Regions from separate parts of the Paenibacillus sp. FSL R5-0914 genome, predicted to be linked through region 2. Evidence: riboswitches for the same ligand, from Rfam matches in the RefSeq annotation. Region 2 holds a riboswitch; the other holds the start of a gene.

Region 1 (12,301 bases), 480 kb from region 2:
AGAGAAGCTGCTGGAGCTCAATCCGGATTTAATCATAACGCATAATCCACAGCCTGAGGTAGTCGAGAAATATCAGATGATCGCACCTACAGTATCTGTTCCTTACAATCAGTTTGCATCCATTCAGGAAGAAATGCTGTATTTCGGCGACTTGCTAGATAGACGCGAGGAAGCGGAGAAATGGAACGAACAATTCGAGAAGGAAATTGCAGACATTCGGGAGAAAGTCCAACAAGCCGTTCCCGAAGGAGAGACGCTTTCGATTATGCAAGAGTACGATGGAAACGTGAGCCTTTTTGGTCCGAAGTCGGGACGGGGCGGCCGGCTGATGTATGAAATAATGGGGCTGAAGCCGCCGACGACGGTTCCAGGATTTATGCTGGAGGAATCCTACTATGAATTTTCGCTGGAGAAACTTTCGGAGTACATGGGTGATTATTTGATTCTGACGACGGAAGTCAGCTTGGAATCGCTGCAGGCTGATCCGATCTGGGGGTCGCTAGAGCCGATTCGCAACAATAAGGTATTTATATGGACGGAGAACCAATCCTGGTACCGCGACCCGATCGCCGTGAAAAGACAAATCAACGAATTGACCGACTGGATCATCGAGGCAGCGAGTCGGTAACTGCCCAAAGTATGGATTGATCGAACAACGGTAATATAAAATCAGAACTTGCCGGTTCGAAAATTGTGATCGGTGTACAAGATGAAAGCTGAGGACTCAACAAGAGCCATCCCAAATGGGATGGCTCTAAAACTTGCCGTTACAGCCAGCACGGGGAACCGTATCATAAATAAGGGCAAGTTTTTTGCTGATTTTTTCGTGCAGAAATTGCAAGGTATTCATTTTTTATTTCCGATAAAATTACCTTGAAGGGAGGGAATACGATGGATTGGTTGGACAGGATGAATAGTGCCATGGAATATATCGAAACAAATCTAGCGGACACTATTTCATTTGATGAAATAGCACAGAGAGCCTGTTGCTCTACCTATCATTTTCAAAAAATGTTTCCATTTATTACTGGCGTATCGTTATCGGAGTACATTCGACGTCGACGGTTGACATTGGCGGCATTCGAACTGCAGACAACAGACTCAAAGGTTATTGATGTAGCTATGAAATATGGATATGATTCGCCGGAGGCGTTTGCACGGGCCTTTAAGAATCTTCATGGTATTATGCCGACATCTGCGCGCGATACAGGCGTTTCTCTAAAAGCCTATCCTCGAATGTCCTTTCATATTTCAATAAAAGGGGATGTCGAAATGAATTACCGTATTGAGCAAAGAGGTTCTTTTGAGATGTTTGGAGTATATGGATTTATAAATGCAGACCAGAAAACAGCGTTCTCTGAAGTTCCTCAATTCCGTATAAAATGTGATGATGATGGCAGCGTTGATCTTATGAACGACTTACTGGGACGTTTTGGTGACACCATGTTACACGCCGCCCTTTACGATCACACTAAAGAATCTTTCAAATACATGGTCTGTTATCATTTACCTAAGGGTCTTGAAATTCCGGAGAGATTTACAAAACTTTTTGTCCCAACATTAACGTGGGCGATTTTCCCGGAGCCGCAATGTGATATGCAAAAACTATGGCAACGAATCTATTCTGAGTGGTTTCCGACATCTGAATACGAACAGGTTGAGGGCCCTAGTTTCGAAATGTATTATGGAATGGCACGGCATGGGAATGTTTCAGGAGAAATCTGGATACCGGTGAAGAAAAAATAACGCTCTTATGCGAGCGAAATGTAGGCGTTAACGAAGATGACAACTGAACAAATCTAGATTAATAAAGGGTCATCCCCACAAAGGATGGCCCTATAACTTGCCGTTACAGACAGCGCGGTGAGCCTTATCATAAGTAGGGCGAAAAAAAGGGAGTGACCACTTAATTTGCCGTCTTATTGACAAAATCAATCTCATTTCTGATCCCTTTATGGGCGTCATTCCACAGGCCCTTTGTTAGGTGAATGCGCAGCAGGCATGTGTTAGGGTCTTCGTCGTTATTGGCTTCGTTATACCACTCGGCGAAAATTGTGCGCAGCTTTGTCATCATCTCCGCGTTCTTCTCGTCACATACCCAGCCCAGGTTTTGACCGATACCATCGGCCCCCCGGTTCCAGCGCGATGGTGGACAGAGAGATTAGGCCGTCCTTGTTACCTACTTGTTCTTCCAGCAGCTTCATGGCTTCGTCGTACTTGCTCATTATATTACCTCCTAAAGTATCATAAGGCATACAATGTTAAGCTTATCATTGTGAAATCTTAGTGCATGTGAGGAATAATACGATAAAATATTAAATCGCTATCATAATCCTCTGTTCGACTTAGGTATGGTTCAACTGAAATGAGCATGAAATAAAAAAACACTAAGAATCAACTTAGTGTTTTTCGTTATACAAAGGAAAGCCTCAATTGCCCTCAAGAATCCACTTGCTTAGCTCTTTGTCAAAGGTTCCAGGTTCTTCAAACATCGGATTGTGGCCACTATGCTCAAAGATCACTTTTTTGACGTGCTTATAGGTTTCATTAACAGAATTCCAAAGTGAAACAGGCGCTACCAAATAATCATACCTGCCTAAACCGATAAATACTGGTTTGTTGAAGTTAGCGAGTGATTGTATAAGATTCAATTCTCCGAATGCTTCTCCCCACAGATAATCGATAATTGGCATATTCGTATATACATCTTCCCACATGTAAGCTGCGTCAAATGTATAATCATAAAAGCTTTGGGCTCCCATCCGAATACACATGTGAACGAATCGCCGTTCAGGATCTTTCTGAATGTCGCTTTCTAACAAAGCAATATCCATCTCGAACTGTCTTTTTCTCTCCGGACTTGCTGTCTCATTAAAAAATGCAAAACTTTGACGCTGTCTTTCCCCGCTATTTGTAGGTGCTGAATTCAATAAGGCAACTTTTTGAACATGGTAGGGATATTTTTTAGCATATTCCAAAGCCATGAAAGCATGTCCTGAATGCCCTAATAGGGTGAAATTTGTTAAGTTAAGATCTTGCCTTGCCGTCTCTATATCATCTAATACTTTCTCCAATCTATAATCTTCCGGTTGCAGAGTTCGGGGCGGCTTCACAAATCCTCTATGATCAAGGAAAATAAACTGAAATGTATCATATAAATCTTCTGAGAATAATTGAGTATAATAAACACTGCTGCCTATCACCAAAATAGGTTTCCCAGTTCCTTTTACACAATAATTCAGTTCAAATCCATCGCTATTTATAGTTTGGTACTTATTCATTTTCATCATCCTTTTTTCATTTTTATTTTACACATCACTCCTTCCCTTCACGGATTCCATTACATTCTCCATAGAACGCTCTAACATTCCGATCACCTCAAATTTTGTGGCTTGTAATAAATATTATGGTAGCATACTTTTTATTATTGATCATTTCGTCATATCAAGGACGATTCGACCATTGATTTTGCCTTCTAACATCAGATCGTAGATCTCATTAATATCTTCTAGTTTACGTGTCTCAATAATGGTTTTGATTTTTCCTTCTGCAGCGAATTGTAATGTTTCTTGTAAATCTTTGCGAGTGCCGACAATCGAACCGACTACCTTTGTTCCGTTTAATACTGTATCAAAAATCGGAACATCCATGGATTCAGGAGGCAGCCCAACCATGACGCAGGTACCGCCGCGGCGAATGGCCCGGTAGGCTTGGTCAAATGCTTTTTTCGCAACCGCCGTACAAACGACACCATGCACTCCACCGATTTCTTTTTGAATCCAGTCTGCGGCATCTTCTTTTAATGCGTTTACGGTTTTGTCTGCGCCAAGCTGTTTGGCAAGCTCCATCTTTTCATCCGACGTGTCGATGGCCACTACGTTCATTCCCATCACTTTTGCATATTGTACGCCAAGATGACCCAATCCTCCGACGCCGAAAATGGCTACCCATTCACCTGGCTTTACACCTGATACTTTCAAAGCTTTATAGGTCGTAACGCCAGCGCAAAATAAAGGTGCCGCTTCGATGAAGCTTAGATTATCAGGAACCTTCACTACATAATCGGCAGCTGCCACACAAAATTCTGCATATCCACCATCTACGGAATATCCAGAATTTTGCTGATCGAGACAAAGAGTCTCTCTTCCTGTAAGACAATACTCACAATGACCGCAGGCTGAGTACAGCCATGGAATTCCTACTCGGTCTCCTACCTTTAAGTGTGTAACTCCTTCACCTATTTCTTCAATAATCCCCACGCCTTCATGTCCGGGAATAAGAGGGAGTTTCGGTTTGACGGGCCAATCGCCATGAGCAGCATGCAAATCAGTATGACACACTCCGCACGCCTGAATATGGACAAGGATTTCTTTGTGTCCGGGTTTTGGTTTAGGTACGTCTTGTAGCTCTAACTTTTCTTTGAATTTCTTTACTACAGCGGCTTTCATTAGCATACTCCTTTAGTTTTTTGCTTTTCAAAAAGTAGTATGTTCATGAGGCTAACTTTAAATTCTTGAGACTTTTATCACTGATTAACACTCCCATCACAAGTAATATGTTAGAATATCAGAACAGCTTTACTGCGTTACCGCTTTATCAACTTCATAATTCACGAGCTATGATGGCTAAGGATTACACTTTAGCTGGAGCAGCTTCTGGAGAGACTGCGGAAATTCCGCGGCGCCGAAGGGTTCACAATCTCAGGCAAAAGGACAGAAGAGTACTGAATATGTATTTGTCATGCTGATCGCCATCAGTAGGGCGAATATTATTTGATATTCTTACGATCTGGGAGATTGGATGACATCCAATCTCTCTTTTTTTATTCCAATTTATTGTACTCACAAGGGGGAACTAGGTATGGCACAACCAGAATTAAAGAGAGAGCTGGCTAATCGGCATGTTCAACTTATTGCTATTGGCGGCACCATCGGTACAGGATTATTCTTGGGATCAGGCAAGGCGATAGAGAAGGCAGGCCCATCCATTATGATCACGTATTTAATCGTGGGTATTGCTGTGTTTTTTGTGATGAGAGCACTGGGAGAGCTCCTATTATCTAAAGCGGGCTATCAATCGTTTACGGATATTGCTGAAGACTACCTTGGATCACGGGTCGCATTCATTACTGGTTGGACCTATTGGTTTTGCTGGATCATGACGGCTATGGCTGATGTCATTGCTGTTGGCGTATATGTACAGTACTGGTTTGATATCCCGCAGTGGCTTCCTGCCATCGCCTGTCTAGTCGTGTTATTAGGACTTAATTTATTAACTGTAAAGAGCTTTGGGGAACTCGAATTTTGGTTTGCTTTAATTAAGGTAATTACGATTCTCGCCTTGATTGGTCTTGGGGTCATTTTACTGATCATAGGGTTTAAGACGGATGCAGGATCGGTGACGGTACGAAACCTATGGGAGCATGGGGGATTTTTTCCGAACGGCATATCAGGCTTCTTATTTTCTTTTCAAATGGTTGTATTTGCTTATGTCGGTGTGGAATTGGTGGGGGTGTCGGCAGCGGAAACAGCGGATCCGGAGAAAAATATCCCATCGGCGATTAATAAAATTCCTTTACGGATTCTATTCTTCTATGTTGGTGCGCTTTTCGTCCTGCTATGCATTAACCCTTGGACGGAGCTCAGTCCAGCAGAGAGTCCTTTTGTAAAAACCTTTACTTTAGTAGGGATTCCAATTGCCGCAGGGATTATTAATTTTGTCGTATTAACTTCAGCCGCTTCCGCTTGTAATAGTGGGATGTTCTCGACCAGCCGAATTCTCTATAATTTGAGTAGAAATAACCAGGCGTCACCTCGTTTGGGCAAACTGAATAAAAACCATGTACCAGGTAACTCGTTATTCATTTCTACAATTGTTATATCTGTGGGTGCTCTTTTGAGTAAACTTATTCCGGAGCAGGCTTTTGGAATCGTGACAACGATTAGCGCCATTTGTTTTATATGGGTGTGGGGCATTGTTCTTATCTGCCATATTAAGTATAAGAAAACCCGGCCAGACTTACAGGCGAAATCCAAATTCAAAGCACCGTTCACACCGGCTATTAATTATATTGTCTTAACTTTGTTCGCTGGAATACTGATCATCATGCTGTTCGCTGGAGAGACACGCCCGGCTTTATTGTGTACTCCATTATGGTTTGTTTTATTATTCATCCTGTATTCGATTAGAAGCAAAAAAGGAAAAAGTAATCAAGCTTGAGTGAGGTCAACATCAACTAGCGGTAAGCCTAGTGTTAACTGCAACTTGGGGTTGCGGGGCTGCAACTAAAGCGTTCTTTACTTCTGCATACGATTAATCCAATATAGGCTTATGAATTGCAGAAAGGTAGTTGCTGTTATGATCTTTGGGGAGAAGTTAAAAGCGGAAAGAAATAAAAAAAGTTGGTCACAAGAAGAACTGGCCGAGAAGCTGTTTGTAAGCCGACAGTCGGTTTCGAAATGGGAGAATGGTCAAAACTACCCAAGCATTGAAATCATTATTAAAATAAGCGATCTTTTTGGGGTAACTATCGATGAGTTACTAAGGAGTGACGAGGAGTTGACCAAAAAGGTGATAGAAGAAGGCAAGAAATTGGCTCACCCGAAATTAAAGTTTGTATTTGATGTCTTCGTAATAGCAGGCATTGTGCTATTAGTGATTAAACTCTGTGTTCTCTTTCTGAACAAAGTAATGGCACTAGAGATTACCTTGAATGGCGGGTCATTCTTTTGGAACTTCGGTTCTTTGATTTTAATGGTTGTTGGGGGAATCGGCTCCAGCATCCTGAAAGAAAAATATAAACAAGAGTAAGCCGAAGAGCCGGGAATAGCTATTAATAATGTAAAAGGACAGCTAATAGCTGTCCTTTTGACATTCCACTGTATGAGGTTATTCCTTGCTAACTAGGTTTGCTTTCTTTTCAATCGCGATCTTGCTCTTCATCGGCATAAATAATGTTATAACAAACGCGGCGACGGATAAAATCATCATAAAGTAATAGGCGTCACTTGCCCCAAGAATGGATGCAAGGGATTTAAGGATCTCAGGAGTAGTAGAGGGGTTGCTCTGCATCACTGTGGCCGCATGACTTGTTGCCTGTACTGTATAAATCGTAATTACGACAGCAGTACCGATGGCTCCGGCAATTTGGCGAACGGTATTGTTCACAGCTGTACCATGCGTGCCGAGTTGTTTGGGCAGTGCATTTAGTCCAGCCGTATTGAGTGGCATAGTGATGAAGCTTAATCCAATTCGCAGGCCAATGGTACGAATCATTAGATACGTATACGTTGTAGATTCAGATAGATCAGTTACCGCCCACATAGATGGAATAATAAAGAGTAAACCAATAATGAACAGTGGTTTAGCACCAAAACGGTCGTATAATTTACCGGTGACGGGTGACATGAACGCATTTACGAGCGCCCCTGGCAGCAATAGTAGTCCTGCATCAAATGCTGTAAAACCACGGCCATTCTGCAGATAAATAGGCAATAAAATCATATCTGCGTACATCATCATCGTGATTAATACGTTAATAAGAGAAGTCATCGTAAAAACTTTATTTTTGAAGACAGACAGGTTCAGCAGTGGATCATCAGACTTGATTTGTCGAAGACAGAATACGGCCGTAACAGCGATCCCGATCCCTAAGGTCAGAATTACTACTACATCGTCCCAGCCTTTACTGCCTGCACTACTGAAGCCGTATAAAATTAAGCCAAATCCAACGGTTGATAAAAGAACACTTACTACATCAAGCTTAGACTTAGACGTCTCGGATACATTCACTAAATACTTGAATGCCAACGCTATAACAATGATGACGAGTGGAATGAGGCCGATAAATAACCAGCGCCAAGAGTGATATTCAACAATAAATCCTGCGAGCGTTGGCCCAATAGCAGGAGCAAATATCATCGCCAGTCCAAGCAGTCCCATAGCACTGCCGCGTTTTTCAACAGGGAAAATAGCGAGCACAACGCTCATCATGAGCGGCATTATAATACCGGCACCTGCAGCTTGGATCATCCGTCCGACTAAGAGTAGACTAAAGCTCGGCGCTGCTGCACAAATGATTGAGCCAATTAATAAAAATGACATGGCACTTAGAAATAATTGACGTGTTGTAAAACGTTTCATTAAATAGGCTGTAATCGGAATCAATATCCCGTTGACCAGCATAAAACCCGTTGAAATCCATTGTACAGTTGTTGCCGTGACATCAAATACATCCATCAGACTACTTAAGGCGACATTTAAAAGCGTCTGATTGAGTGTAGATAAGAAACAACCAAAAATTAGAATGGTTAGTAGGATTCCTTTATTTATTTCCTTAATATCTTCTTGCATGGTGCAGGCCTCTCTTCATTGCTTTTTCGACACAGTGTCGATAAAATAAATCATATCAGCATTTAAACGGTATTCCTATTTGCAATTTTATTGAAAATGTCGACTAATCGACAGAATGGGTAAATTAGTTGATGAAATACTATATAAACGATAATAGAGGGATGAAATGTCCGAACATAAAAGAGTTGATCCACGAGCCATTCGCTCAAAAAAGATGCTGAAAAATGCTGTTTTTTCATTATTGGCCGAGAATGTGGAGATTTCTCAATTGACTGTCCAAAAAATCGCCAACCGTGCTGAGCTGAATCGTGCAACGTTTTATTTGCATTATGAGGATATTAACGATTTATTGCGCCAGATCGTACATGAAATCTTTGATGACCTGTCCATGAAGGTTGAACCGTTATTACAAGTGAAGAGCAGTATCGAGCAGGAGCAGTTGGTCACATTTTTAAGTTATTTTTATGAATACCGGCAAATCTTTGCTGTATTGGTAGAGCACAAAGGCTTCAAAAACCAATTAACCAACCTATTAAAAAATACTATCGAAAAGCGAAGAAACGTGAGAAACATAGATTCCACTAAGGAGGTTGTCTCCCTTGATATTATTGCAGCATCACTATTAGGGATTATTATGTGGTGGATTAAGGATGGCAGCCAATATAGTGCGGAATACATAGCAGGTCAAATTACCTTGATGTATAAAAGAAGGTATTTATAATCGCTAGACTATGCTACAGGAGGATATGGGTAAAAACCGTTGTATGATGTAGAGAGACAAATTTCAAGATAACGGATATTCTCCGCACCAACCTTAGGTAAAACTATAAAAAGCGGCAGTCTAGGGCGGTAATTCTCGTCCAAAGGCTGTCCGCTTTTTTTTATAAATCATTCTATTTAAAATCAACTTTAATTAGTGCTATCTCACTATTCGTTCCAATGCGTAATGGCGGTCCCCAAGTCCCTGCACCAGATGTGACGATGACGTTAGGGCTGTTCTGATTTTTCTGATAGTGCCCGTAATCTACTGTAAACATAGCGTTGGTGATTAGATTTGCAGGAAATACTTGTCCTTGATGCGTATGTCCGCTAAGTATTAAATCGACATCATCTCCGTACTGAATCATATTCGTGGGTTGATGATCCATTACGATAACGGGCATAGTTGTATCAATGTTACCCATCACTTCAGAAGTAACTGCTCTAGCATTTCCTTGATCACCAATCGGTGATGAATCTCTCCTGCCAACTACAACGAATTGATTATCAATAACGACATGCTCATCATTTAGAAGTTTAATATTACTCTTATCTATAAAGTTCACAATCTCATCGTATGATCGTCCTGCATCATGGTTACCTAAACAAGCATAAACCCCATAGGTAGACTGAATAGTATTTAATAACTCTATTCCTTTGGAAGGATTAGAGAGCGCATAGTAGTTACCATTAAATATATCTCCTGACATCAACACAATATCCGGCTGCATGTTATTAATACGATCAACAACGTCTTCAATAAACTTTACATCATTTACGTAGCCTAAATGTAAGTCGCTGATCAGAACAATATTTAAATGATCTAACGACGTGCTTTTATGTATTTGGATCGGATAAGTAACTTCTTTTATCTGATTCGCATTATAAATCCCATAGGACACCAACCCTATGACTAGAATTAATACTACTGACCTTGTATGAAAAATAACACGTTTTGGCGCAGGGGAGGGGATGATTTTGATCCATTTAATAATAAGTAAGATTACATCGGAAAGGAGTAACAGCAAGAACAAATAGAAGTAGATCCCCATCCAATAGTCCCCGAATTGGCCAATAAAATTAACAATACTTGAATCGGTCGTCATAGCTGAAGAGGACAATAGTAAATTAATAATGATTGTTACCGCACACAAGCTGTAGATGACTCCGTATATAATCCCATTAATACTTGGAAATACATGTTGTAACCATTTAAAAATTTTTCTTGCGATGTAATAGTTACTTGCCGCGTACATAGCGAATATAAACAGAAATGCAAATACCATATGATGCACCGTCCTATTTTTTTAGATTTCAGAGAGCAATCGTTTATAATCAATAATTATGAGCAAATGGTCAGGTACTCAGTAACAGTAACATATTTTTTCATGTTGGAAGAGGAGATTGTTGATTTTGAATAAGAAGAAAAATGGATCAGATCAAATCGTACTGGCCGCAATCGAAACGATTGAGGAAGTGGATTTTCTACTTATGACGGAGTTAACGGCATGGTTTGTTCTTTCTGGTTATCTGGAAATTATGCGAAACGGTTCGGATATTTTGATTCGGACAGGCGATATTTTCGTTTTCAATAAAGGTGATATTGTTCGTGTAATTGGCAGTGAAGAGAATGCGACGCTCTCGGTAAAGTTTCTAACCAATGAGTATCAAGAGGAGTTTCCGGCATTTAAGCTTAACATTCCACTATCGATGGTGTACAAAAAAGATGGATATGAGCTTGTGAAGAATTGTATGGCGTACTTGTACGTCGAAAGGATATATCCGGGAGCCGGTTCTGATTATATCATCGAAGGGTATTCGAAACGTTTAATCGGATTGCTGTACCGATATCTTGGGCCAGAAGATGAAAAGAAGCAAGTTCATACTGCTTCGGATAAGGTAAAAGAAATTGTATCATATATCAATGTTAATTATGCGGACAAACTCAGCCTGGATGAGATTGCTGAAAAGTCTTATAGTAGCAAATACTACCTGGCACATTCCTTTAAAAATCAGCTAGGGATTTCAATCGGAAATTACATCAAAGAAGTGCGATTGTTTCATAGCTTACGTATGCTGGAAAATACGAACGAGAAGATTGTCACGATTGCTTTAGCTAACGGCTTTCCCAATGTACGCTCATTTAACGAGGCATTTAAAATAAGGTATGAGCTTTCACCTGCTGAATTTCGTGAACAGCGTCAAATAAGAGCGGTGCAGAATCGTGTCGATGCGGAGCTGTCCCAAGATGTATTAGCCTTACTATCGCCGTATGTGCCGTTAGGTGAATTACCGGCTGGCCCATCTATTGCCCCCAATCGCATCGAGGTTCAATTAGATTTGCATAAAACGATCGGCCAGTACTCAAAGGTGAATCATGTTCTTAAAATAAAAGGTAAACTTATGGATAGCCGTTTGCTCGAAGTGCGTCAGCGTCTAGGGGTGAAGTGGGTAGCGGTCAATCGTATTTTTAAAAAAGTGGATATACGGTTGAGCGAAGGGAAGCTGGTCTGTTCATTTAGTGAGTTGGATCGAATATTGCAGCAGATCGTGTCTGTTGGCATGATTCCCTACCTTCAATTTCAATCTATAGATTTGGATGATTGGGAGAAGCGGGGATTTCATAACAATGAATGGTTTCAAACGGTAATGACTGAATTGAATCTCCATCTGCAGCAAAATTATATGACAAGTCAGGATTGGATGTACGAGTTCCGCTGCTTCTATGAAATGAAAAATAGCAGGCAATTGCGTCTGTCGCTAGTGAATGCCATTTCAATTTTTAAAAACTATATGAACGTGGTCATTCATTTTCCCATCCCGCCAGAAGATGCGGTGTTGCTTGATATAATCTGCCATAATGCCGTTTATTGCATTGATGACTGGACCCGTATGCGCAAGATTCCACTTGAAACTGCGCTTAATTATCTATTTGATGAAGACTACATTCGGGTCATTGGTGAGAATACAAACATACAAGATCAGAATCGTATTTTGGATCGAATGCTGATTTACGATCAGGATGATTATCTACACGCCTATTCGGATCTAGCGCAAGCAAATGCAAGCATTTGGCAATATATAAACCTAATGAATCAAAACGAAATTGCAGGTCACTATTTCCCCCCCTTATCACTCGATTCTGCGAAGTTGTTTGAGTATTTTCCAGATGAGCTGGCAAGTAAGCTTT
Region 2 (12,301 bases):
ACGTCGCCTTATATGGGAAAGTAACTCCGCAAGTGCGAGTGAAGCTAGATCCAAAATTAATGGCTGAGAAAGGAATTACGACACCTCAAGTACTAGGGTTACTTCAGGGACGTAATGTATCGGCATCTCTTGGAGAGCAGACGATTGGTGGTCAGACAGGTAACGTTAATGTGGTTTCTACAATTGATAGTATCGATACTCTAAAAAAGCTACCCGTATCCTCGGGTGTTAAGCTGCAGGATATTGCTGCCATCGAATTGAAGGAAGATCAAGAGAGCGTTAGCCGCTCGAATGGGAAAGATGTTCTTTTCGCCATAGTAACCAAAGAAGCTAATGCGAATGCAGTAAGTGTCGGAGAACATATAAAGGATACCGTAGCACATATTAACAAAACCATTCCAAATGCAGAGGCAGCGGTCGTATTCAGCACATCAGATATGGTGGTTACCTCGGTGAATAGTATGATGCGTGAAGTATTGCTCGGCGCGCTGTTCGCGACGATCGTAATTTTACTGTTTCTACGCAACCTGCGGGCAACCCTGATTACGGCGGTTTCTATTCCGCTTTCACTAGCGGTTACCTTATATCTGCTTGATATATCCGGCATAAGTCTGAATATTATCACACTCGGAGGTGTGGCCGTTGCGGTCGGTCGCTTGGTTGATGATAGTATCGTAGTGATTGAGAACATTTACCGTAGGCTGCAAAAAGAACCCTTCTCCCGTGAAATGATTATAAGCGCAACTGGGGAAGTGGCTAGAGCGATTACTTCATCTACGATTGCAACGGTAGCGGTATTTCTGCCGATGGGTCTTCTGCGTGGTAGTTTACAGGCGTTCCTACTTCCGTTTGCCTTAACGGTCACGTATTCACTGTTAACTTCACTCGTTGTAGCTTTGACGGTGGTTCCGCTGTTAAGCTCATGGCTGCTGAGAAGAACTTCAATGAAAGAACACGAGCCGTCTAAATGGTTCACCCGATTCCTCGATTGGAATTTGCGCCGGAAATGGATTACTTTATCGCTAGGTCTTCTCCTTCTGATTGGCTCTATCGCTGCTTATGTGACTATGCCAAAAGGTGCGCTTGATGCTTCAGATGCCAGCTATGTCTCTGTTCAGTTGAATTATCCTAAGGATGTTCCTGTCAAAGAGATTTTAGAAAAAGGAAAGCAGTTAGAGCAAGATTTGATGAAACAGCCTGAAGCGGAAACGGTGATCATGCAATCAGGGAACAGTGCAGATGCGGCCCAGTGGGGGGCCGTCAGCTCGGAGACCTTAGTGGACTATACCGTTGTGATGAAAAAAGGTGCGGATGCGCAAGGCTTCATCGATCATGTCCGTGATGTGAAGGATTCCTACGCTGGGGCAACACTTGTTGCTAATCAAATGAGTATGATGGGTTCAAGCTCCACTAGCGAATATATTGATATCGTGGGTGATAATCTTACAGATATTACTGCTGTTGCAGCAGAAGTTACGAATAAGTTGAAGACTGTGGAGGGGATTCAGAAGGTCAGTAGTAATATGGAGGATACCAAACCTGTCTTTACATTTAAGGTAGATCCAGCACAGACCAATGCACAAGAAATTACCATGCAATTGTCGGCTATGCTGAATCCGATCCCTATGGGGCAAATCGAACTGGACGGTACACCTGCAGGAGTAGTGTTAGATCCTATGGCTGAGCCTAAGACAGAGCAAGATTTAAAGGCAATGACGCTCATGACTGCTGAAGGTCCAAAGCCGTTGTCACAACTAGCAACCTATGAGGTTCGGAATGAACCAGCACTGTTGTTCCATAAAGATGGGAAGCCATATGCGAGAATTACAGCGGAAGTGGATCCGAAGAAGGTGTCTGAAATCGGAGCGGATATTAAAAAGCAAACCGATAGTCTTACCCTTCCAAAGGGTGTGACTCTATTTGCAGGCGGAGCCTCGGTTGATCAGTCAGAGGATTTCGCTGACCTTGGTATGACAGCGCTGATCTCCATAGGGTTGGTGTATCTGATCATGGTCCTCACCTTCAAAACCCTTCGTGCTCCGCTGGCAATCATGTTCTCCTTGCCTTTGGCTGCGATTGGGGCGATTGTTGGACTGATCGTATCCGGCGTAACACCTGATTTCACTGCCCTGTTCGGGGCTCTGATGCTAATTGGTATCGTAGTCACGAATGCGATTGTGCTTATCGACCGTATTAAGCAGAATGAAACGCATATGGGTATACGCGAAGCCATTCTGGAAGCGGCCGGAACACGGATGCGCCCGATTCTGATGACGGCAATTGCTACCATTTGCGCCATGACTCCACTGCTGTTCGGCCATGCCGAGATGGGCAGCATCGTCTCGCAAAGCTTGGCGATTGTGGTCATCGGTGGCTTGACCGCGGCAACGCTGCTTACGCTGGTTGTGGTTCCAGCGATTTACGAGCTGTTCTACTTCCGTAAATCGGCTAAGGAGCGCAAGGGCGTAGTGAAAGTAGAAACTCCGACGCATGGTGCGTAATATCAAAAAGTTATAGTGATAAACAACTGAAACAGGCCCTTCTCAGACATTTTTAATGATGCTGGGAAGGGCCTGATGATTTAGAGGATGAGAACTTTTCGTGTAGTTGGACAGTGCGAAAAGCAGGCCGACGATACTTGGTATCGTGGCCTGCGTTTTTAATACTACTCATTAGCTGTTAACCGCAAGAACAATTCAATACCGGCTTACGCGCAGCCTGTGTCTCATCCAATCGGCTAATTTCTGTGGTATGAGGTGCGTTGATTACGATTTCCGGTGTCTCCTGCGCTTCTTTTACGATCTGGATCATCGTATTAATGAAGCCGTCGAGCGTTTCTTTACTTTCCGTTTCCGTCGGCTCGATCATCATACATTCCTCAACAGTCAGAGGGAAGTACACGGTTGGCGGATGGTAGCCGAAGTCGAGTAATCGTTTAGCAACGTCTAAGGTGCGTACACCATACTGCTTGAGGTTTTTGCCGGACATTACGAATTCATGTTTACATACGCCCGGATATGGGATTTCAAAATACGGCGCCAGACGGTGCATCATATAGTTCGCATTCAGCACGGCATTTTCGGATACCTCACGCAGTCCGTCTGGACCATAGGTGCGGATATAGGCGTAGGCACGAACGAGAATACCAAAGTTGCCGTAAAAAGCTTTCACGCGTCCAATCGATTCAGGACCGCCGAAGTCGAGTGAGAAGCTGCTATCTTCGTTTTTCACCACAGTTGGTTGTGGTAGGAACGGAATCAAGATTGATTTTACGCCGACAGGTCCGGCTCCAGGGCCACCACCGCCGTGCGGGGTGCTCATTGTCTTATGCAAGTTCAGATGCACCACGTCAAAGCCCATGTCGCCAGGGCGGGTAATGCCCATAATAGCATTGGAATTGGCTCCATCGTAATAGAGTAAGCCGCCTGCTTCGTGCACGATCTCAGCAATTTCGACGATTTGGGTCTCAAACAAGCCGAGTGTGCTTGGATTGGTCAGCATCAATGCGGCTGTGTCACTGCCAACAGCTGCTTTGAGTGCTTCAAGATCAACCATCCCTTTATCTGTGGAAGGGATCGTGATCGTTTCAAGTCCTGCTGCTGAAGCACTAGCAGGATTGGTGCCGTGTGAGGAATCCGGCACGATAACCTTCGTGCGGGTCTCGCCGCGGCTTTCATGGTAGGCGCGGATCATCATGAGGCCGGTCCATTCACCATGAGCACCTGCGGCAGGCTGTAAAGATACAGCATCCATGCCGGTTAGTGCGGATAAGTCATTTTGCAGGGTATACATTAATTCCAGTGCACCTTGAATGCTTTCTTCTGGCTGGTAAGGGTGGATCTTAGCTAGGCCTACGATGCGGGCAACATCTTCGTTAATCTTCGGATTGTATTTCATCGTGCATGAACCGAGTGGATAGAAGCCGTTATCTACACCAAAGTTACGGCGTGACAAGGAAGTGTAGTGGCGAATGACATCCACTTCCGATACTTCTGGAAGCACGACGGGTTCGCTACGGAGTAAACCTGATGGAATCAGAGATTCTAAGCTTTCTTCCTGCGGCACATCGCATAGTGGCAAAGAATAGGCCGAACGGCCGGGACGGCTTAATTCAAAAATTAGACTTTGCTCCGGTTTCATAAACAGCCCTCCAGTGCGCTAGCGAATTGGTCGATTTCGTTTTTGCTTCTTTTTTCCGTAACGGCTACCAGCATATGTCCAGCAAGTTCAGGATAATCACGGCCCAGATCATAACCGCCTAGATAACCTTCCTTCAGCAGCTTCGAATTAATTGCACTTACGCTGCTTCCTTCCGGAAGCTTCACGACAAACTCGTTAAAGAATGGGGAGGAGAAGGTTAGTTCAGCCCCTGTTAGTTCGCTTAGTTTATTAGCGGCGTAATGGCTTTTACGAATGTTCAGCTCGCCTACTTCACGCATCCCTTCTTTACCCATTACGGACAGGTAGACGGATGCGCAGAGTGCGAGCAGCGCCTGATTGGAGCAAATATTCGATGTCGCTTTTTCACGACGAATATGCTGCTCACGAGCTTGGAGTGTCAGAACGAAGCCGCGTTTACCGTTACGGTCAACAGTTTGACCAACGATACGACCTGGCATGCGGCGCATTAAATGCTCTGCTACAGCGAAGAAGCCACAGGTTGGACCGCCGAGGGAAGCTGGAATACCGAGTGGCTGAGCGTCACCGACTACGATGTCGGCTCCGAGCTTACCTGGTGTTTCTAGAATGCCAAGAGCGATCGGATTTGCACTGACGACGAACAATCCTTTAACGGCATGGATCAGCGGCTCAACGGAGCTAAGATCTTCGATGCTGCCAAAAAAGTTAGGCGATTGCATCAGTACTGCAGCCGTATCACCATCAATGGCCTCAGCAAGCTTAGCCTGATCGGTAACACCGTCTCTATAGTCAATCTCCACTACCTCAAGACCCCAAGCATTAGCCGATGTGCGTAACACTTGGCGCGCTTCAGGATGAACGGTGCGGGAGACAATTAATTTTTTGCGTTTGGTGGCACCAGCTGTGAGGACTGCTGCTTCGGATAATGCGGTTGCGCCATCATACATACTGGCATTGGCAACTTTCATACCGGTTAGTTCGCAAATGTAGGATTGGAATTCGAAGATCGCTTGCAGTTCGCCTTGGCTGATCTCTGGTTGGTAAGGAGTATAAGCAGTGTAGAATTCCGAACGGGAAATGACATGGTTGATCACCACGGGGATGTGATGGTCGTATAATCCGGCGCCGAGGAAGCTGGCGTGCGAATCGAAGTCAGCATTTCGGTCAGCGAGACCTTTCATGTGACGTAGCAGGGCGTACTCATCGAGCGGTTCAGACATCGGCATAGTGCCTTGATAACGGACGGCTTCAGGGATATCGGAGAACAGCTCATCTATGGACTGAATCCCGACGGTTTCCATCATCTCTACGCGGTCCTGTGCTGTCATGGGCAGATAACGGTGCTTCATTAAGGTTTCACTCCTTGGCTTTTTTAAAATATAAGAAAGTACAATTTTCACGTTATACTTTATCCTTTTATTTCTCGCTTAAAAGTTCACCGTCCTAATATGGACGCTAAAGGCGTTTATACTTGTAAAAAGGGGCCTTAATCACGACAGCTTTAAGCTGCTTGCCACGTATCTCTACGAAAACCTCTGTGCCTATTTCACTGTAAGCTGTATCAAGCAAAGCTAATCCCAGGTTGCGTTTCAGCGTTGGAGATTGGGTTCCGGTTGTGACCTCTCCGATTTTGATGCCGTCCGCATAGACTGGGTAATGGGAGCGTGGAATGCCTCGATCAATCATTTCTAGACCGACAAGACGGCGGGGGAGACCCGCTTCTTTTTGCTGTATCAACGCATCGCGTCCGATGAAATCCGCTTTGTCCAGCTTCACGAAGAACTGTACTCCAGCTTCAAGAGGCGTGATGTCAGCCGACAGCTCCTGACCGTACAGTGGCAATTTTGCCTCGAAACGAAGCGTATCCCGTGCGCCCAGTCCAGCAGGTGTTAATCCGTGAGGAGAGCCAGCTGCGAGAAGGCCGTTCCATAACGTTGCTGCCACATCCAGCGGAGCGTAAATTTCGAAGCCATCTTCACCGGTATAACCCGTACGGGAGATCAGTACTTCTACACCGCAGACGGTTGCGCGTTCGATGAAGTGGAAAGGCTTGAGCGTTGAGATCGGTGCATCAGTAACTTCTGCGAGTATGGTCTCTGCCAGCGGACCTTGCAAGGCGAGCAAAAGCGTCTCGTCAGAGACATTAGTGAGTGTGACTTCACCGAATTCAGAGGTCAGATGCTCTTGCAGCCACTGGAAGTCCTTATCGATGTTGGAGGCATTTACGACAAGCATATAACGGCCTTCACTTAGTCGATACACGAGTAAATCGTCGACCACCCCGCCGTTTGGATAACAGAGCAGCGTATATTGTGCCGCACCATCGGTAAGGCGGCTGACATCGTTGGTCGTCATTTTTTGTAAGAAGGCTTCAGCGCCGCTTCCGATCACCATGAATTCACCCATATGCGATACATCGAACAGTCCAGCCTGCTGGCGAACAGCCTCATGCTCCTTCACGATACCTGTAAACTGTACTGGCAGCTCCCAGCCGCCAAAATCAATGCACCTGGACTCCGCATAAGCGGAATAGAGATCATAAAAAGGCGTTCTTTTCAAAGCATCCATGTCGTCACTCCCCTAGTCTGATTACATACGAAAAAAAGGACAGGCAGAAGCAATCATGCATAAATGCACTAATCGCTTTCTGCTCTGTCCTTTGTACCTGAGAGTTACCCTGCGTAACTAACATGCAAGTTTCCCCGTTGGTGACCTGACGCACTCAGCCTCGCGTCTGATGCTCTCCAGAGGTACGTCCGACAAAGGTCCTTTTGCCTGAGAGATTCACCCCTGTTAGGGCTTACTCCTTCGGCGCCGTCTTCAAGTGAGACAGTCTCTCCCTATGCCATCATCCGCAACTGTATTTGTTTCTTATGTCTCCATTAAACGGGTATAGGAGGGCGCTGTCAACAAGAAAAAGTCAAAAAAACGACAAATTTATTTTACTTTTAGTAATATTGACATTATGCTCCGCGATCACTTAGGCTATAACTAATTTAGAATTCCAATTTGGAAATGAGGCGGCTTGAAATGAGTGAAGTTTTAGATAACCTTCTTTACAGCGAAGAGCATGAGTGGGCACAGCAAGTGGAAGGACGCGTAGTACGTGTTGGGATTACGGATCATGCTCAGCATTTGTTAGGCGATATCGTATTTGTGGAATTTCCTGAAGTGGGTTCGGCCATTTCAGCTGGCGACAGCGTAGGCAGTATCGAATCCGTTAAGACCGTATCGGAACTCTATTCACCCGTCTCTGGGAAGGTTACCAAGATTAATGATGGTTTAGAAGCTAGTCCAGAGCTAATTAATGATAAGCCGTATGGTGAAGGTTGGATTTTTGAAATTGAAGTGGACGGAGAGTATGCTGATGCTGTAAAAGGACTGCTAGATGCAGCTGGATATCGTGCATTGGTAGGGGAGTAATTCTAATTTTTTTCTGAATATTAATTTCACCGAATGTGATATTTATAGCAGCAAGTTTCCGTTTTTGGGGACTTGCTGTTTGGTGTTTTTATATAGATAGTGGTGGTGATTTTTGAGTTAAATCCTGGGACTCTTTAGAATTATGGGATTTTATTTAAAAGCGAATCTACTGATTGTGGAATTAGGGAAAACCTCCCTTATTTTAGACGAATATAGCGTGACACAAAGGGTTTTAGGGAATTCCTCCCTAAAATTTCAGTGAAAAGCGCTATTTCTGACTAAATAGGGTATTAATCAGGGAGGAATTCCCTAATTCTGCGCCTGGACAAGGGAATAGGCAGATAATCAGGGAGTATTTCCGTAATAAATAGTGGCGAGCCCATTTTGGTATGTTGATAAGCAGATTCGCTCCCGCACAGGCCTAGCTATTGTAACTAGCTCTGAGTAAAACATTTTTTAGGCACCCTCTTGAAGCTGCCGCAGCACAATGATCTCTACACGGCGGTTCTTTTGCTTACCTGCAGCTGATGTGTTCTCCGCGGTGGGCTGGGTATCAGCATACCCTGCATATTGAAAATTGTCGGGGTTCAACCCTTCATGATCTAAGAAAAAGCGAAGCACTGACAGCGCACGAGCACCAGATAGCTCCCAGTTGTCGTTATAGTGAGAAGCCGAAGATACTGGAGTATTGTCGGTATGTCCTTCAATGCTGATCTTTGCGCCGATATCGCTGAATAAGCCAGATAACTGCTGAAGAGCAGGCAGGGCTGGAGACTTCAGGTCTGCCTTACCTATATCGAAGAGAAAACGGTCACTGAGTGTGATTTCTATCCCCTGCGGTTTGTCGGCAACAAAAATTTGTTCTCCGAGATTATTTTCCTCTACATAGTTCGTAATCACACCCATTAATTCAGCAAGTTTAGCCTCTTGTTCTCGAAAAGCAAGTTCACGTGCCGAAGGTGTTTCGTTCTCCGTTTGTTCAGCAGATCCATCATTCGGTCTCGCAGTTGCAGCTGCATTCCCATTCCCGTCTGTACTTTCCGGTTTGTTCTCAGTTGATTTCCCAGCATCTAAAATGCCGTTCCCACCCTCAAGGACAGTGCTGCCAGATTTGAAGGTCTCGGATAACGAGCCTGTCACGATGTTATATTTGTCAGTATCCAGGCTGCTCATCGCATACAATATAACGAAAAAAATAAGTAAAAGTGTAATTAGATCAGCATAAGTAATCATCCAACGGTCGCGGCTTTCCCGAGTCTCTACACGCCGCTTGCGCCGGTCTCTTTGTCTCATAGAAGACCTCTAGTTTCCGCACGGTCATTCGTGTCCGTGTCTGAGATGAATGAGTTCAGTTTTTTACGCACCAGCAAGGGGTGATCCCCGTTCTGCAAAGAAAGAATGCCGACGAGCAGCATTTCCATACTATGTAGCTGGCTTTGACTGCGGGATTTGATTTTGGAAGCGATGGGTAAAAATATTAAATTAGCGATGGCAACACCGTACAATGTTGCGGTAAATGCCACTGCGATAGATGTGCCCAGATTTGACGGATCTGTAAGGTTGCCAAGTACACGGATGAGCCCCATCACCGTCCCGATAATTCCCATCGTTGGTGCATATCCACCTGCAGCTTCAAAAATCTTAGCATAGTTCTCATGCTTCAATTCTTTAGCATCCATTTCTAATTCAAGGATCTGTCTTACCTGCTCAGGATCAGTGCCGTCGACAATAAGAAGTAGACCTTCACGTGTAAAAGGGTCCGGATGTTCTTCAGCTTGTTTTTCTAACATTAGAACGCCGCCGCGACGGGCCACGGTTGCCATTGCAATAAGTTCTTCTGCTTTTTCTACATCACGATCAGGGTTGCTACCGAAAGCCATGCGTAATGCTGTTGGAATGGAGCGCAGCTTAGATGCCGGGAAACTGATCATAACGGCGGCAAACGTACCCCCGAACACAATCAAAGCTGCATTAAGCTGCAGCAGTCCTGAGAGGCTTCCGCCTTCCCAGAGATAGCCGCCGATTAACGCAGCCAGTCCAGCCAATAGGCCGATTATTGAGGTAATATCCATGCTTCAAGCTCCTAACATTTCTATGTATTATGGTTTGCAACGATCTAGGCAACACTGTATAATGAACGGGAACACATATTCTTATCTTCCATATTTTTTAATTATAAGAAAGTATAAGTTTCACGTTATACTTTAATCCTTATAATTCTCGCACAAACGCTTAACGTCTTTTAGAGACGCCAAAGGCGTTTTAGCTTGCCATCGTATGGAGAGAGAACATTCAGACAACAATTATAATATATTAATCTAGTTTAGACGATAGAGGGGAGACGGGCAAATGAGTGATATTGTCGTCAGTACAAAGACTTTTGAATTGGAGTCCGAGTATACACCCCAGGGCGATCAGCCTCATGCCATAGAGGAATTACTACAAGGCATCCGGCAGGGCAAGAAGCACCAGACGCTGCTGGGCGCGACGGGTACGGGTAAGACGTTTACCGTTGCACAAGTTATTTCCAAATTAAACCGCCCGACGTTAGTTATTGCGCACAACAAGACTTTGGCTGCCCAACTGGCGAGTGAGTTTAAGGAGTTTTTTCCGCATAATTCGGTAGACTATTTCGTCAGCTACTACGACTATTACCAACCAGAGGCGTATATTCCCTCCTCCGATACTTATATCGAGAAAGACTCCAGTATTAATGAAGAGATTGATAAATTGCGCCACTCCGCAACGAGCTCCTTGTTCGAACGGCGTGACGTTATTATTGTGGCGAGTGTGTCTTGTATTTACGGCCTCGGTTCGCCGATGGAATACGGAAGCTTGCTTTTGTCCTTGCGGGTAGGGATGGAGAAGCCTCGAAATGAGATTTTGAGCAGGCTAGTGGATATCCAGTACCAGCGTAATGATATCAATTTTGTACGCGGAACCTTCCGTGTACGTGGTGATGTGGTTGAGATTTTCCCGGCATCTCAGGGTGAGCATGCCATTCGGGTCGAATTGTTCGGTGACGAAATTGAGCGAATCACTGAGATTGATGTACTGACGGGTGAACTGATCGGGGAGCGCGATCATGTCGCTATTTTTCCGGCGTCTCACTTTGTTACCAAGGAAGAAACGATGCGAGTGGCACTGGTCAACATTGAAAAAGAGCTGGAAGACCGCTTAACGGTTCTTCGTGACGCAGGAAAGCTTCTTGAAGCTCAGCGTCTGGAACAGCGGACACGTTATGATATTGAGATGATGAAAGAAGTGGGCTTCTGCTCTGGGATTGAGAACTATTCCGGTCCGCTCACCTTCCGTGAACCAGGGGCAACTCCGTATACATTAATGGATTATTTTCCAGATGATATGTTGATCATTATTGATGAGTCCCATGTAACACTTCCACAGATTCGGGCGATGTATAATGGTGACCGGGCGCGTAAGACGGTACTGGTAGAGCATGGTTTCCGTTTGCCGTCTGCGCTGGATAACCGTCCACTCCAGTTCGAGGAATTCGAAGAAAAAGTGAAGCAGATCGTATATGTTTCAGCGACACCAGGACCCTATGAAATGGAGCACTGCGACACCATGGTGCAGCAGATTATCCGGCCTACAGGTCTTTTGGATCCGATCATTGAGGTTCGTCCTACAGAGGGACAAATCGATGACTTGATTAGTGAAATTCGTGATCGGGTGGAACGAGACGAACGCGTACTCGTCACAACGTTGACGAAGAAGATGTCAGAGGATCTGACGGATTACTTTAAGGAAATTGGGATTAAGGTTCGTTATATGCACTCTGATATCAAAACGCTGGAGCGGATGGCGATCTTACGTGATCTTCGACTTGGTACATTCCATGTTTTGGTAGGGATTAACCTGCTAAGAGAAGGTCTCGACCTCCCGGAAGTATCGCTGGTCGCTATTCTCGATGCGGATAAAGAGGGCTTCCTTCGTTCCGAACGCTCCCTAATTCAGACGATTGGTCGTGCGGCCCGTAACTCCGAGGGTCGTGTAATCATGTACGGTGATCGAATCACTGATTCGATGGAGAAGGCGATGAGCGAAACGTCGCGTCGTCGCGCCATCCAGATCGCCCATAATGAGAAGCACGGCATTACCCCAACCACCATTAATAAAAAGGTGCGTGACATCATCGAGGCAACGAAGGTTGCCGAGTCCAAAGCGGATTACCTCACGGGTGTTGGTGGCAAGATGAATAAGAAAGAGAAACAAAGCCTGATCCAGCGTCTGGAAGCCGAGATGAAGGACGCTGCGAAGAACCTGCAATTCGAACGCGCGGCAGAGCTGCGTGACGCATTGTTGGAGCTCCGGGCCGAGTAATAAACCTTAAATGCATCACCGATATTTAAAATAAGTAATTGAACGGTGCTGTCCTGGCCGTTCTTTTTGAATAAATAGAAAACAGCTTTGATATTTGATTCATTAAGGAGAGGTTCCGTTGGCGAACGATAATATTGTAATTAAAGGCGCGAGGGCGCACAATCTCAAAAACATCGATGTGACGATTCCACGTGACCGTTTCGTCGTGCTGACGGGGCTGAGCGGCTCGGGTAAGTCTTCGCTTGCATTTGATACGATTTATGCTGAAGGACAGCGGCGTTATGTTGAATCCTTGTCAGCTTATGCTCGTCAGTTCTTGGGGCAAATGGAGAAGCCGGATGTGGATTCGATAGACGGATTATCTCCGGCAATCTCTATTGATCAAAAGACAACAAGT

What was found. A riboswitch is a leader RNA that binds a small molecule or an ion and turns the genes downstream of it on or off. The one in region 2 is predicted to bind glycine.
Region 1: linked by a shared signal. The riboswitch ahead of MKX60_RS04305 (amino acid permease) and the one ahead of gcvT (glycine cleavage system aminomethyltransferase GcvT) in region 2 are both predicted to bind glycine.

Annotation. Positions count from the first base shown of each region.
Region 1 covers NZ_JBBORH010000001.1:985,926-998,226, forward strand. The annotation lists gene MKX60_RS04275 (helix-turn-helix domain-containing protein) at 1-628, shown strand, start outside; gene MKX60_RS04280 (AraC family transcriptional regulator) at 892-1,746, shown strand; gene MKX60_RS04285 (hypothetical protein) at 1,907-2,074, opposite strand; gene MKX60_RS04290 (hypothetical protein) at 2,091-2,225, opposite strand; gene MKX60_RS04295 (alpha/beta hydrolase) at 2,430-3,281, opposite strand; gene adhP (alcohol dehydrogenase AdhP) at 3,432-4,448, opposite strand; glycine riboswitch at 4,646-4,726, shown strand; gene MKX60_RS04305 (amino acid permease) at 4,861-6,219, shown strand; gene MKX60_RS04310 (helix-turn-helix domain-containing protein) at 6,358-6,810, shown strand; gene MKX60_RS04315 (DHA2 family efflux MFS transporter permease subunit) at 6,889-8,352, opposite strand; gene MKX60_RS04320 (TetR/AcrR family transcriptional regulator) at 8,519-9,073, shown strand; gene MKX60_RS04325 (metallophosphoesterase) at 9,246-10,397, opposite strand; gene MKX60_RS04330 (helix-turn-helix transcriptional regulator) at 10,525-12,301, shown strand, end outside.
Region 2 covers NZ_JBBORH010000001.1:1,467,462-1,479,762, forward strand. The annotation lists gene MKX60_RS06310 (efflux RND transporter permease subunit) at 1-2,501, shown strand, start outside; gene gcvPB (aminomethyl-transferring glycine dehydrogenase subunit GcvPB) at 2,680-4,140, opposite strand; gene gcvPA (aminomethyl-transferring glycine dehydrogenase subunit GcvPA) at 4,137-5,489, opposite strand; gene gcvT (glycine cleavage system aminomethyltransferase GcvT) at 5,596-6,708, opposite strand; glycine riboswitch at 6,894-6,992, opposite strand; gene gcvH (glycine cleavage system protein GcvH) at 7,171-7,563, shown strand; gene MKX60_RS06335 (flagellar motor protein MotB) at 8,020-8,856, opposite strand; gene MKX60_RS06340 (flagellar motor protein) at 8,853-9,635, opposite strand; gene uvrB (excinuclease ABC subunit UvrB) at 9,913-11,904, shown strand; gene uvrA (excinuclease ABC subunit UvrA) at 12,023-12,301, shown strand, end outside.